Endozoicomonas gorgoniicola: one gene and its partner. The protein of the gene in region 1 interacts with the protein of each later gene in a pairwise test. Links are inferred from orthologs where the notes say so. Each region holds a gene or a part of one and is shown in the gene's direction. Other genes may lie near its edges.

Region 1 (5,047 bases):
AAAATCAGAGAAAGTCATTGCTAAGTCACTGCATGGGCATTACCGGGTGGAACACCTATTTGCCTTAAAGCAGTCTGTTGAGCTTTATGATTTTTACGAAAAGCAAATTGAAGCTTGTGACAAGGCATTGGAAGACCAGTTGAACCAGTTTGATGATAAGTCCGAGAGTATCTCTCTGCCTGCAAAACGCAAATCAGCCAGCGCCCCTGCTTTTGATGTAAGAACTCACCTTTACCGGGTGACAGGGGTAGATCTGACATCGATTGAGGGAATAGAGGAAAATACCGCCCTGAAGGTAGTTTCTGAAATTGGTACAGACATGAGTCGCTGGCCGACAGTGAAGCACTTTTGTTCCTGGCTGGGACTGAGCCCGGGAAACAAGATATCAGGAGGCAAAGTGTTGAGCAGCAAGACCAAAAGAATCCCTAACCGGGCCGCTTCTGCTCTGCGTATGGCTGCACTGACTCTGGTGAGTTCGAAAAGTGCGCTGGGAGCCTATTATCGTCGAATGAGAAGTAAGCTGGGGGCACCAAAAGCGATTACAGCGACTGCACATAAACTTGCCCGGCTGATTTACAGCATGCTGAAAAACGGCTCAGAGTACGTAGATAGAGGTCAGGATTACTACGAGGAGCAATACCGTGACCGAGTCATTAAAAACATGAGAAAGCGCGCTGAAGACATGGGTTACAAACTGGTCGAAATTGAAACAGCCTCACCATCTTGACTCTATGCAAATAACTAGTCCCGAAGGAGTTACTCAGAAGCTCCATTGTCTATACACCTCGAATACAGATTGGCCCTGTACCAGCCAAACAAATCGGCCTTTCCCATATCGGGCAAATGAAGCAAATGATGGTACTTCATAGACACAAGCTCACACTGTCAGCCACCCACGTCAAGATAGTAGAGCGGTGACGTTTATATACCAAAACTCATTTGAAACATAAGGTTTATGATTGCCCCTATCGTCATCCCCGCGAAGGCGGGGATCCACTGTTCGTGGTAGATTCCCGCTTTCGCGGGAATGACGGCAAAACGACAATTATAAACCCACTGGTTTCAAGTGGGGTTTGGTTTATCAGTCAGGGCTGTCATCATCTAACTCTTTAAAAACTCTACAGAAGGCGCAAAGAAGGCACAGCCTGTCACTGCGGTAGAGAAGTTCATCAGGTGGTCATAGTGTCCGGCCTCGTCGGCTTTCATCATGGCTTCAAGCATCAGCTCAAAGTGCAGCGGGGTACGGCAGTAGGAAGCAAAGAGCAGTCCGGCTTCCTTGCTGTTGCCGTATGGCATGCTGTGACGCAGGATTTCCATGCCTTTGCCGTCTGCGTCTTTTATGTTGGCGCGTTTTACGTGGGCGGTCGGTGCTTTTTCTTCGCGATTGAACTCAATATTGTCTGCTTTGGTACGACCGATGATTTTTTCCTGCTCTGGAACAGGCTGCTCGTTCCACTGATGCAGGTGGTGGATGTAGCGCTGTGTATGAATATAACTGCCTGCGGCAAAGTCTGAGTCTTCTTCACCCACCAGGGCAACACTGGCACGACTGTCGCCAGTCGGGTTTTCTGTACCGTCGACAAATCCGGTCAGGTCTCTGGAATCCAGATAACGGAAACCGGACACTTCTTCTTCAACCGAGATGCTCTTGCCAAACTGCTCAAGGATGTCATGCATCAGCTGGAACACAACATCACGGCGATTGGCGCGGATGTGTAGCAGAATGTCTCCTGCTGTGGCGGGTGCCAGGCGTTCTTCATCTTCTATTTCAGGGAACGGGCGCAGGGATTTCGGGCGGGACTGAGGGTAGAGTAAGTCCCAGGCGCTGCTGCCAAAGCTGACGGTGGATGACAGGCGGGCATCCGGGTACTGTTCAGCCAGTTTAGTTGTCATTTCAGGAATGATGGCACTGGTCTGTCGGATGCGGTCCAGACTGGCAGGGTCTTTGTTCATCAGCAAAGTAAGAAACAATGCATCGGTATTGGCTTCCGGAGTAATGCCTGACTGAGGAGTGTGCATGGGTTGTCCCTGATTCGTGTGTCCAACCGAACACTGTATGAGCTTTAGGTGTTAATAACCATGCTGAGGGTCAATAAAATAAACCTTCAGGTAAGGCGTTTACGTACTTTTTCGACAGTACGTCTGGGCAGGGTGCAACCTGATCAGCTGATCGTTACAATAGCGCTCTTTCTGCATGCCGGGTGCATTCACTGAGTACGGAAATCACGGCTTATGGTTTGCCGGTCGCTGGTTTATTTTGGTAATGGAGCCGGGCAGTAATTTTGAGGATAGTCTGTGTCAGAGCATATTGAAGTACAACATGAACTCGATACCTGTGGTCTGCTGTGTCCGGAACCGGTCATGATGTTGCATAATAAGGTTCGGGACATGATAGCCGGTGAAGTGGTGAAGGTGATCGCTACGGACCCGTCTACCCAGCGCGATATTCCAAAGTTCTGTAATTTTCTGGATCATGAGTTGCTGCACAGTGAAGAAGCCAACAAGCAGTACATCTATATGATTCGCAAAGCAGCGGAATAAATACCATTGCAGCGTAATGGGGGCTTGCCAGTGGTAGTTCCCCCCCTCTTTCATCCATTTGCGCTTTTCAAAACCCACCTGTAACCGCCAATGCCTTCCTGATTGCCAGTCATTATTATTTCTAAAATTTAGATAGATTGGGGCGAATAATTCGTCTTTTAAATCGTAAAAATCGACGATAAATTAATGGGTAAGGTAATAAAAAATACAACACTGCTTACAGGAGCACACCATGAAAACCATCCTGAAAATCACTTCAAGCCTGTTTGGTCAGGAGGGTCAGTCCTCAAAGCTGACGCAGACATTTATTGAGCGACTGCAGCAGAGACAGCCGGACTCTGAAATCATTCATCGGGATCTTGCGGCAAAGCCTGTGCCACACCTTGATGCAGACAGTTTTCAGGGGTTTGTAGTACAACCTGATGAGCGTACCGATAGCCAGAAGCGTGCGGCAGAGTTGTCTGATGGTCTGATTGATGAGCTGCAACGCGCCGATATTCTGGTGCTGGGTCTGCCTATGTATAACTTTGGTATCCCTTCGACCCTGAAAGCTTACTTCGATTATGTTGCCCGGGCAGGTATTACTTTCAAATACACGGACAAGGGCGCTGTTGGTTTACTGCAGGGTAAAAAGGCTTATGTGCTGACGACCCGTGGGGGGCTCTATAAAGGCACTTCAAAAGACACGGAAACCCATTATGTCACCGACTTTCTGTCTTTTCTGGGCATAGACGATATTCAGTTTGTTTATGCTGAGGGGCTGGCAATGGGCGACGATGCTCGTGAAAAAGCCCTGCAAGACGCAGCACAAAGCATTGATCGACTGGTGGTTTAAATGAATGGGTGGTTTAAATGAATGGGTGGTTTAAATGAATAGCACAAGAAGCGTTATTCATAGTGTCGACGCAGTACCTGCTTCCGATGGGGCAGGGGTGCAGTTGAAGCGGATTATGAGTCAGCCGCCGCACCAGCTGATGGACCCGTTTCTTATGCTGGATGAGTTAAAAGCGGATCATAAAGAGGCTCTCGGAGGAGGCTTTCCTCCCCATCCCCACAGAGGGATAGAGACGATTTCCTGCATGCTGGTCGGTGGTTTCCGGCATGAGGATCATATGGGGAATCGTCGCGAGGTAGGAAATGGAGGCATACAGTGGATGAAATCGGGTCGTGGCGTGATTCACTCAGAAATGCCGTTACCTGAGCAGGATCGTCTGCACGGTTTCCAGGTCTGGTTGAATATGCCCCGCCGGGCAAAGATGGATGATCCGCAATACCTGGATATTGATCGTGAAGCAATCCCTGAGTGGCCACTGCCTGAAGGCAAGTGTCGTGTACTGGTGGGTTCACTAAAGAACAATGACATTCAGGTGCAGGCACCGGTGGTTCGGCAGGAAACTCAGGCGCTGATGCTTGATGTTCAGATGGAAGCCGGTGACCGGGTGGTACTGCCTGTTACGCTAAGCAAAGCCATGATTTACGTTTATCAGGGGGTAGTAAATGTTGCAGGCAGTGATTCGGTTATTTCCGTAGGGCAGTCAACGCTTGCGGTGCTAAGTGAGTCGGGAGATCTTGAACTGACCGCCAGTGAACAGAGTGGATTTTTGGTGCTGGCAGGAGAGCCGTTGAATGAACCCGTGGTTCAGTCCGGGCCTTTTGTCATGAATACTCGCGAAGAAATTGAGCAGGCGTTTCAGGAGTACAGAGCAGGAGAGTTGATTGCCAAATAGTTATGCAAGTTTTCAGATCAGACTGGTGCAAAAGGGAGTACATACCAGCCATGGCTGTAGCCTTTAGGCTTGTAAAATGTGTTGAAGAAATCTGGAAAAAAACGGATAAAATCCTGACGGTCGCTAAACCATATTTCTCCCAGGTTTGTATCAAACAGATTGGCATCCCCAACCTTGCCATAGGCTGTGCCGAGCCAAATACAGATCGTATGCGCATACTGAGCTGACTGAAATAATATGACGGCATAGCAGTTACTCAATCCGGTTAATGAATGGGTGATCCGAGCCTCAATATGCGGGTCATATCTTTTGTAATAGGTCTCCCTTTTTTTTCTATAGCCCACTCTTTCCAGCACTTCTTCTTCCGGAAAGGATAAAACCGTCCGTTCATGGCTACTGTAAAGAGGCATAAGTCCATGCATTTGAAAAAACAGCTTCAACTCGGGTTCATGAAAGCCCTGTGGGTTAAAAAAACAATTTAAACGTGCCATATACCTGGCAAGCTGTTCATTCAGATAGGGCTTTTTTTCAGAATCGATGTAGTTGACCAGACTATCATTTTGCGAGTGATACCTTATCCAGCTGGCACACAGTGCTGTACAAAGCCCATTCGTTGAACCACCCAGTGAGGCAAATTCGCGATGTGAGAACTTCCATACACGGTGACCATTATAGTGTTTGATCAGCTCTTCTAATTTCATCACATATACTACTTCGGACGCATGTTATCCTGATGCCAGCATAGCAAAGCGGTCTTGCTGAAATAATTTATTCGTCCA
Region 2 (4,477 bases), 530 kb from region 1 along the record:
ATGTACGGACGGATTCGGCCGGATCGGGTAGAGCTGAGTATTCTGCGTGGTATTCTGTCCGAAACCGGTAAATTTGCGAAGGATTCTTCAGCACCCTCTGAAGAAGGCTCTTAAGAGTCCTCTTCATAGTAACGAGAACAAGACAGACGATTGGATTATGTTTGAGCGACTCAAAGAAGATATTAGAACCGTCATGCAGCGAGACCCTGCCGCCAGGGGAACGTTTGAAGTAGTGACGAACTACCCCGGCCTGCACGCGCTGCTGTTGCATCGCGTTGCCCACAGACTGTGGAATGCCGGCTTCTGTTGGATGGGTCGCAGTCTCTCGACATTCAGCCGCTGGTTCACGGGCATTGAAATTCACCCCGGAGCTACCATTGGCCGGCGTTTCTTTATTGACCACGGCATGGGGGTGGTGATTGGTGAAACCGCTATTATCCATGACGATGTAACGCTTTATCATGGAGCGACTCTGGGGGGGACCTCGCCCAATAAAGGCAAGGATCATCCGGTTAACCAGGGTAAGCGTCATCCAACGCTGGCTAACAACGTGGTGGTGGGTGCCGGTGCCAAGATTTTGGGGCCTTTTACTGTGGGAGAAGGTGCCAAGGTGGGTTCGAATGCGGTTGTCGTAAAAGAGGTACCGCCCGGAGCGACTGTTGTTGGCGTTCCTGGCCGTGTTGTCGAGAAGCGGACGGCGATTGATTCCCGTCGTCAGCAGATGGCAGAAAAAATTGGCTTTGATGCCTACGCAGTTACAGAGGATATGCCGGACCCCACGTCTAATGCGATTACTGCCATGCTGGATCACCTGCACGCAGTCGATGACCGGATGCTGGAAATCTGCAAGGTTCTGGAAAGCAAGGGATTGTGCGGTGATATGAACCCGATACCAGAGCTGAATGAAGAGGACTTTGCTTCCCTGAAGAGCAGAGAGCAGGAAGAGGCATGATAGCGTCAGACGTATACAGGCATCAGGCTGCTTTGATCGTCTGATGCCTGTATACGTTGGTAGTAATGACGATGCCTGCCGACTTGTATAAAATAGCCCGTCGCTATAAAAATAATCCCAAATAGTACATTTCATCCTTCTTCTATCATCTTTTCCTAGAGTTTTATTAATACTTGACTATTTTACTCAGGTATTACATAATTCGCACAAATGCTACAGTCAGGCTGAATTTCAGGTACAGATCAGCCGACCGGGTTCTGTGAAAAAGCTTTTCAGATACGTTGCTTTTTTAGACAAAAGTTTTTCAGACAAAAGTTTTTCAGGCGTATCAGAGCTTTGAGCAAATGATCAGGCAAAGATAGCGCTGATTACTATAACCAGCTTATTGAGAGTGAGAATCCAGCATGCGATTGACCACCAAAGGACGCTACGCCGTAACTGCCATGTTGGATCTGGCGCTGCATGCGAGCCAGGGGCCGGTTGCCCTTGCTGATATTTCCGAACGTCAGGGTATTTCACTCTCCTATCTGGAGCAGCTGTTCTCTCGTCTGCGCAGAAACGAGCTGGTATGCAGCGTGCGCGGGCCGGGTGGGGGATACCGCCTCAGTCGTGACAGTCAGGCTATTTATGTGGCTCAGGTGATTGATGCGGTGAATGAATCGGTTGACGCAACCCGCTGTCATGGCGATGGCGGATGTCAGCAGGGTGCCAAGTGTCTGACGCACCATCTGTGGCATGACCTGAGTAAACAGATTCACGAGTTTCTTGGCAATATCAGTCTGGCTGATCTTGTCGCAAAAAGAGAAGTTCAAAATGTCGCTGTTCGTCAGGACGAACAGCAGAGCCAGGACAACAAGAGTGTGATTAACAGCCTGCTTTAATGCTGTTGCTCACAGGGATAATACGACAGCCTTGAGCGTGTAAAACGCCTCGAGCGTTTAAAGCACTTGGAGCGTGTAAAACGCCTGGAGATGTATGGGATGAAACTACCAATTTACCTTGATTACTCTGCAACGACACCGGTCGATCCTCGTGTCGCCGAAAAAATGAGCCAGTGTCTGGTTGCTGAAGGTAACTTCGGCAACCCTGCGTCTCGTTCGCATGTGTTCGGCTGGAAGGCTGAGGAAGCTGTAGAAGATGCCCGCCGTAATGTGGCAGACCTGCTGGGCGCTGATCCCCGCGAAATTGTCTGGACTTCCGGTGCCACCGAGTCTGACAATCTGGCGATTAAAGGTGTGGCACACTTTTATGCCAAAAAAGGCAAGCACATTATTACCTCCAGAATTGAACATAAGGCGGTACTCGATACCTGTCGTCAACTGGAGCGGGAAGGTTACGAAGTGACCTATCTTGATCCGGATTCAGACGGCATCATCACGCCGGAAATGGTGGAATCCGCCCTTCGTGATGACACAATTCTGGTTAGTCTGATGCACGTCAATAATGAGATTGGCGTAATCAACGATATTGCGGCTATTGGTGAAATCACCCGAGCCCGTAAGGTTCTGTTTCATGTGGATGCTGCCCAGAGTGTGGGCAAAATTCTTCTGGACATGAACACTATGAAAGTTGACCTGCTTTCCATTTCTGCGCACAAAATGTACGGACCCAAAGGCATTGGGGCTCTGTATGTGCGTCGTAAGCCCCGTGTACGTCTGGAAGCCCAGATTCACGGTGGTGGTCACGAGCGTGGCATGCGTTCCGGTACTCTGCCAACGCATCAGATTGTTGGTCTGGGCGAAGCCTGTCGTATTGCTAAAGAAGAAATGGCAATCGACCATGAGCACTGCCTGAGTCTGCGTCAGCGTTTCCTGAACCACTTTGAAGGTATGGAAGAAGTGCATGTGAACGGCTGCCTTGAGCAACGTGTTGCCGGTAACCTGAACGTCAGTTTTGCTTTTGTGGAAGGCGAATCCCTGATCATGGCTCTGAAGGATGTTGCGGTTTCCTCCGGTTCTGCCTGCACCTCTGCCAGTCTGGAACCTTCTTATGTGCTACGTGCGCTGGGACTGGATGACGAGCTGGCACATAGCTCCCTGCGTTTCAGCTTCGGTCGTTTCTCGACGCCCGAGGAAGTGGATTATGCTGCTACCCAGGTGAAGGATGCCGTGGTTAAGCTGCGTGAGCTGTCGCCTCTGTGGGACATGTACAAGGATGGCGTTGACCTGAAATCCGTGCAGTGGGTTGCACACTAAGTGAATTTTGGTGCCGGTTCCGGACTCTGTAAACACTGAGAACGGCACTATCGCAGAATAGGGTGGGAGGATAGAACCATGGCTTACAGTAAAAAGGTGGAAGACCATTACGAGAACCCTCGTAATGTCGGTAAACTCGACGCCGGTGCGGAAAACGTCGGTACTGGCATGGTCGGCGCACCAGCCTGTGGTGACGTTATGCGCCTTCAGATTCAGGTAAGTGATGAAGGGGTGATTGAAGATGCCCGCTTCAAAACTTACGGCTGTGGTGCCGCTATTGCCTCCAGCTCTCTGGCGACAGAGTGGATGAAAGGCAAAACGCTGGACGAGGCGTCCGAGATCAAGAACACCGATATCGCAGAAGAGCTGGCGTTGCCGCCAGTTAAAATTCACTGCTCTGTTCTGGCTGAAGACGCTATCAAGGCGGCAGTGGATGATTATCGTAGTAAACATGACGGTGAATCCGCAGCCTGATTCACCGCAGTGACAGGGGGAACCTGTCGCGGTCAATTTTAGTTGGAGTATTTCATGGCGATCACTATGACCGCTGCCGCAGCAAGGCATATCAGGGATCAGTTGGAAAAGCGTGGTAAAGGCGTTGGCATCAAGGTGGCCGTTCGTACGTCTGGCTGTTCCGGTATGGCTTATGTGCTGGAATTTGTGGATGTTAAGGTCGATGAAGACAGCGTATTTGTCAGTCACGACCTGGAAATTCATTCTGACCCCAAAAGTCTGGTGTACCTGGACGGCACCGAACTGGACTTTGTGAAACAAGGCCTGAACGAAGGTTTCCAGTTTAATAACCCTAATGTCGCCAGTGAGTGCGGCTGCGGTGAAAGCTTCAACGTTTGATTTTATAGTAAGCCCGACCTCTCTCAGGTCGGGCTTTTTACGTTCTGCCCTTCTAAATGGTTACCACTTCCGGATAGCACCTTTATCGCCATTCCCGAAGTCACTTGGAACAAGCATCACCGTGGTTGATATAACGAAAAACTATTTTGAGCTGTTTCAGCTTCCTGTCTCCTGCCAGGTTGATCTGTCGCTGCTGGCCGAGCGGTATCGTGAGCTTCAGAAAACCGTGCATCCTGATCGTTTTGCCGGGGCGGATGATCGTCAGCAACGGCTTGCTATTCAGTACGCTGCCTATGTCAACGAAGGCTATGAAACGCTGAAATCGTCCATGGCAAGGTCGCTGTACCTGCTGGAACTGGCTGGTTGCAAAGTTGACCTTGAAACGAATACGGTGATGGACCCGGTATTTCTGATGGAGCAGATGGAGTTGCGTGAAGCCATGTCTGAAGTGCGTGACCATGCTGATCCGGAAGCAGAA

Evidence for each region. Proteins that work in one complex are often made in the same cells at the same time.
Region 2: the proteins of tusA (region 1) and NX722_RS04945 interact in binary tests that used the Escherichia coli proteins (3 or more experiments, as listed by UniProt). The link is inferred for Endozoicomonas gorgoniicola from one-to-one orthologs.

What each region holds. Positions count from the first base shown.
Region 1 is NZ_JAPFCC010000001.1:537,460-542,506, forward strand. What follows is about bases 1,064-3,918. They hold tusA (sulfurtransferase TusA), read left to right. Parts: upstream 1,064-2,295; coding sequence 2,296-2,541; downstream 2,542-3,918. Other genes in these bases: NX722_RS02480 (Dyp-type peroxidase), read right to left, coding at 1,102-2,019; NX722_RS02490 (FMN-dependent NADH-azoreductase), read left to right, coding at 2,774-3,376; NX722_RS02495 (pirin family protein), read left to right, coding at 3,411-3,918. In the rest of the region: NX722_RS02475 (IS110 family RNA-guided transposase), read left to right, coding at 1-727; more of NX722_RS02495, read left to right, coding at 3,919-4,268; NX722_RS02500 (hypothetical protein), read right to left, coding at 4,286-4,969; NX722_RS02505 (hypothetical protein), read right to left, coding at 5,037-5,047. UniProt on the Escherichia coli protein: Sulfur carrier protein involved in sulfur trafficking in the cell. Part of a sulfur-relay system required for 2-thiolation during synthesis of 2-thiouridine of the modified wobble base 5-methylaminomethyl-2-thiouridine (mnm(5)s(2)U) in tRNA.
Region 2 is NZ_JAPFCC010000001.1:1,067,570-1,072,046, forward strand. What follows is about bases 1,163-4,039. They hold NX722_RS04945 (IscS subfamily cysteine desulfurase), read left to right. Parts: upstream 1,163-1,932; coding sequence 1,933-3,147; downstream 3,148-4,039. Other genes in these bases: iscR (Fe-S cluster assembly transcriptional regulator IscR), read left to right, coding at 1,357-1,833; iscU (Fe-S cluster assembly scaffold IscU), read left to right, coding at 3,226-3,621; iscA (iron-sulfur cluster assembly protein IscA), read left to right, coding at 3,676-3,999. Outside these bases: tRNA (cytosine(32)/uridine(32)-2'-O)-methyltransferase TrmJ, read left to right, coding at 1-114; cysE (serine O-acetyltransferase), read left to right, coding at 158-952; Fe-S protein assembly co-chaperone HscB, read left to right, coding at 4,121-4,477. UniProt on the Escherichia coli protein: Master enzyme that delivers sulfur to a number of partners involved in Fe-S cluster assembly, tRNA modification or cofactor biosynthesis. Catalyzes the removal of elemental sulfur from cysteine to produce alanine.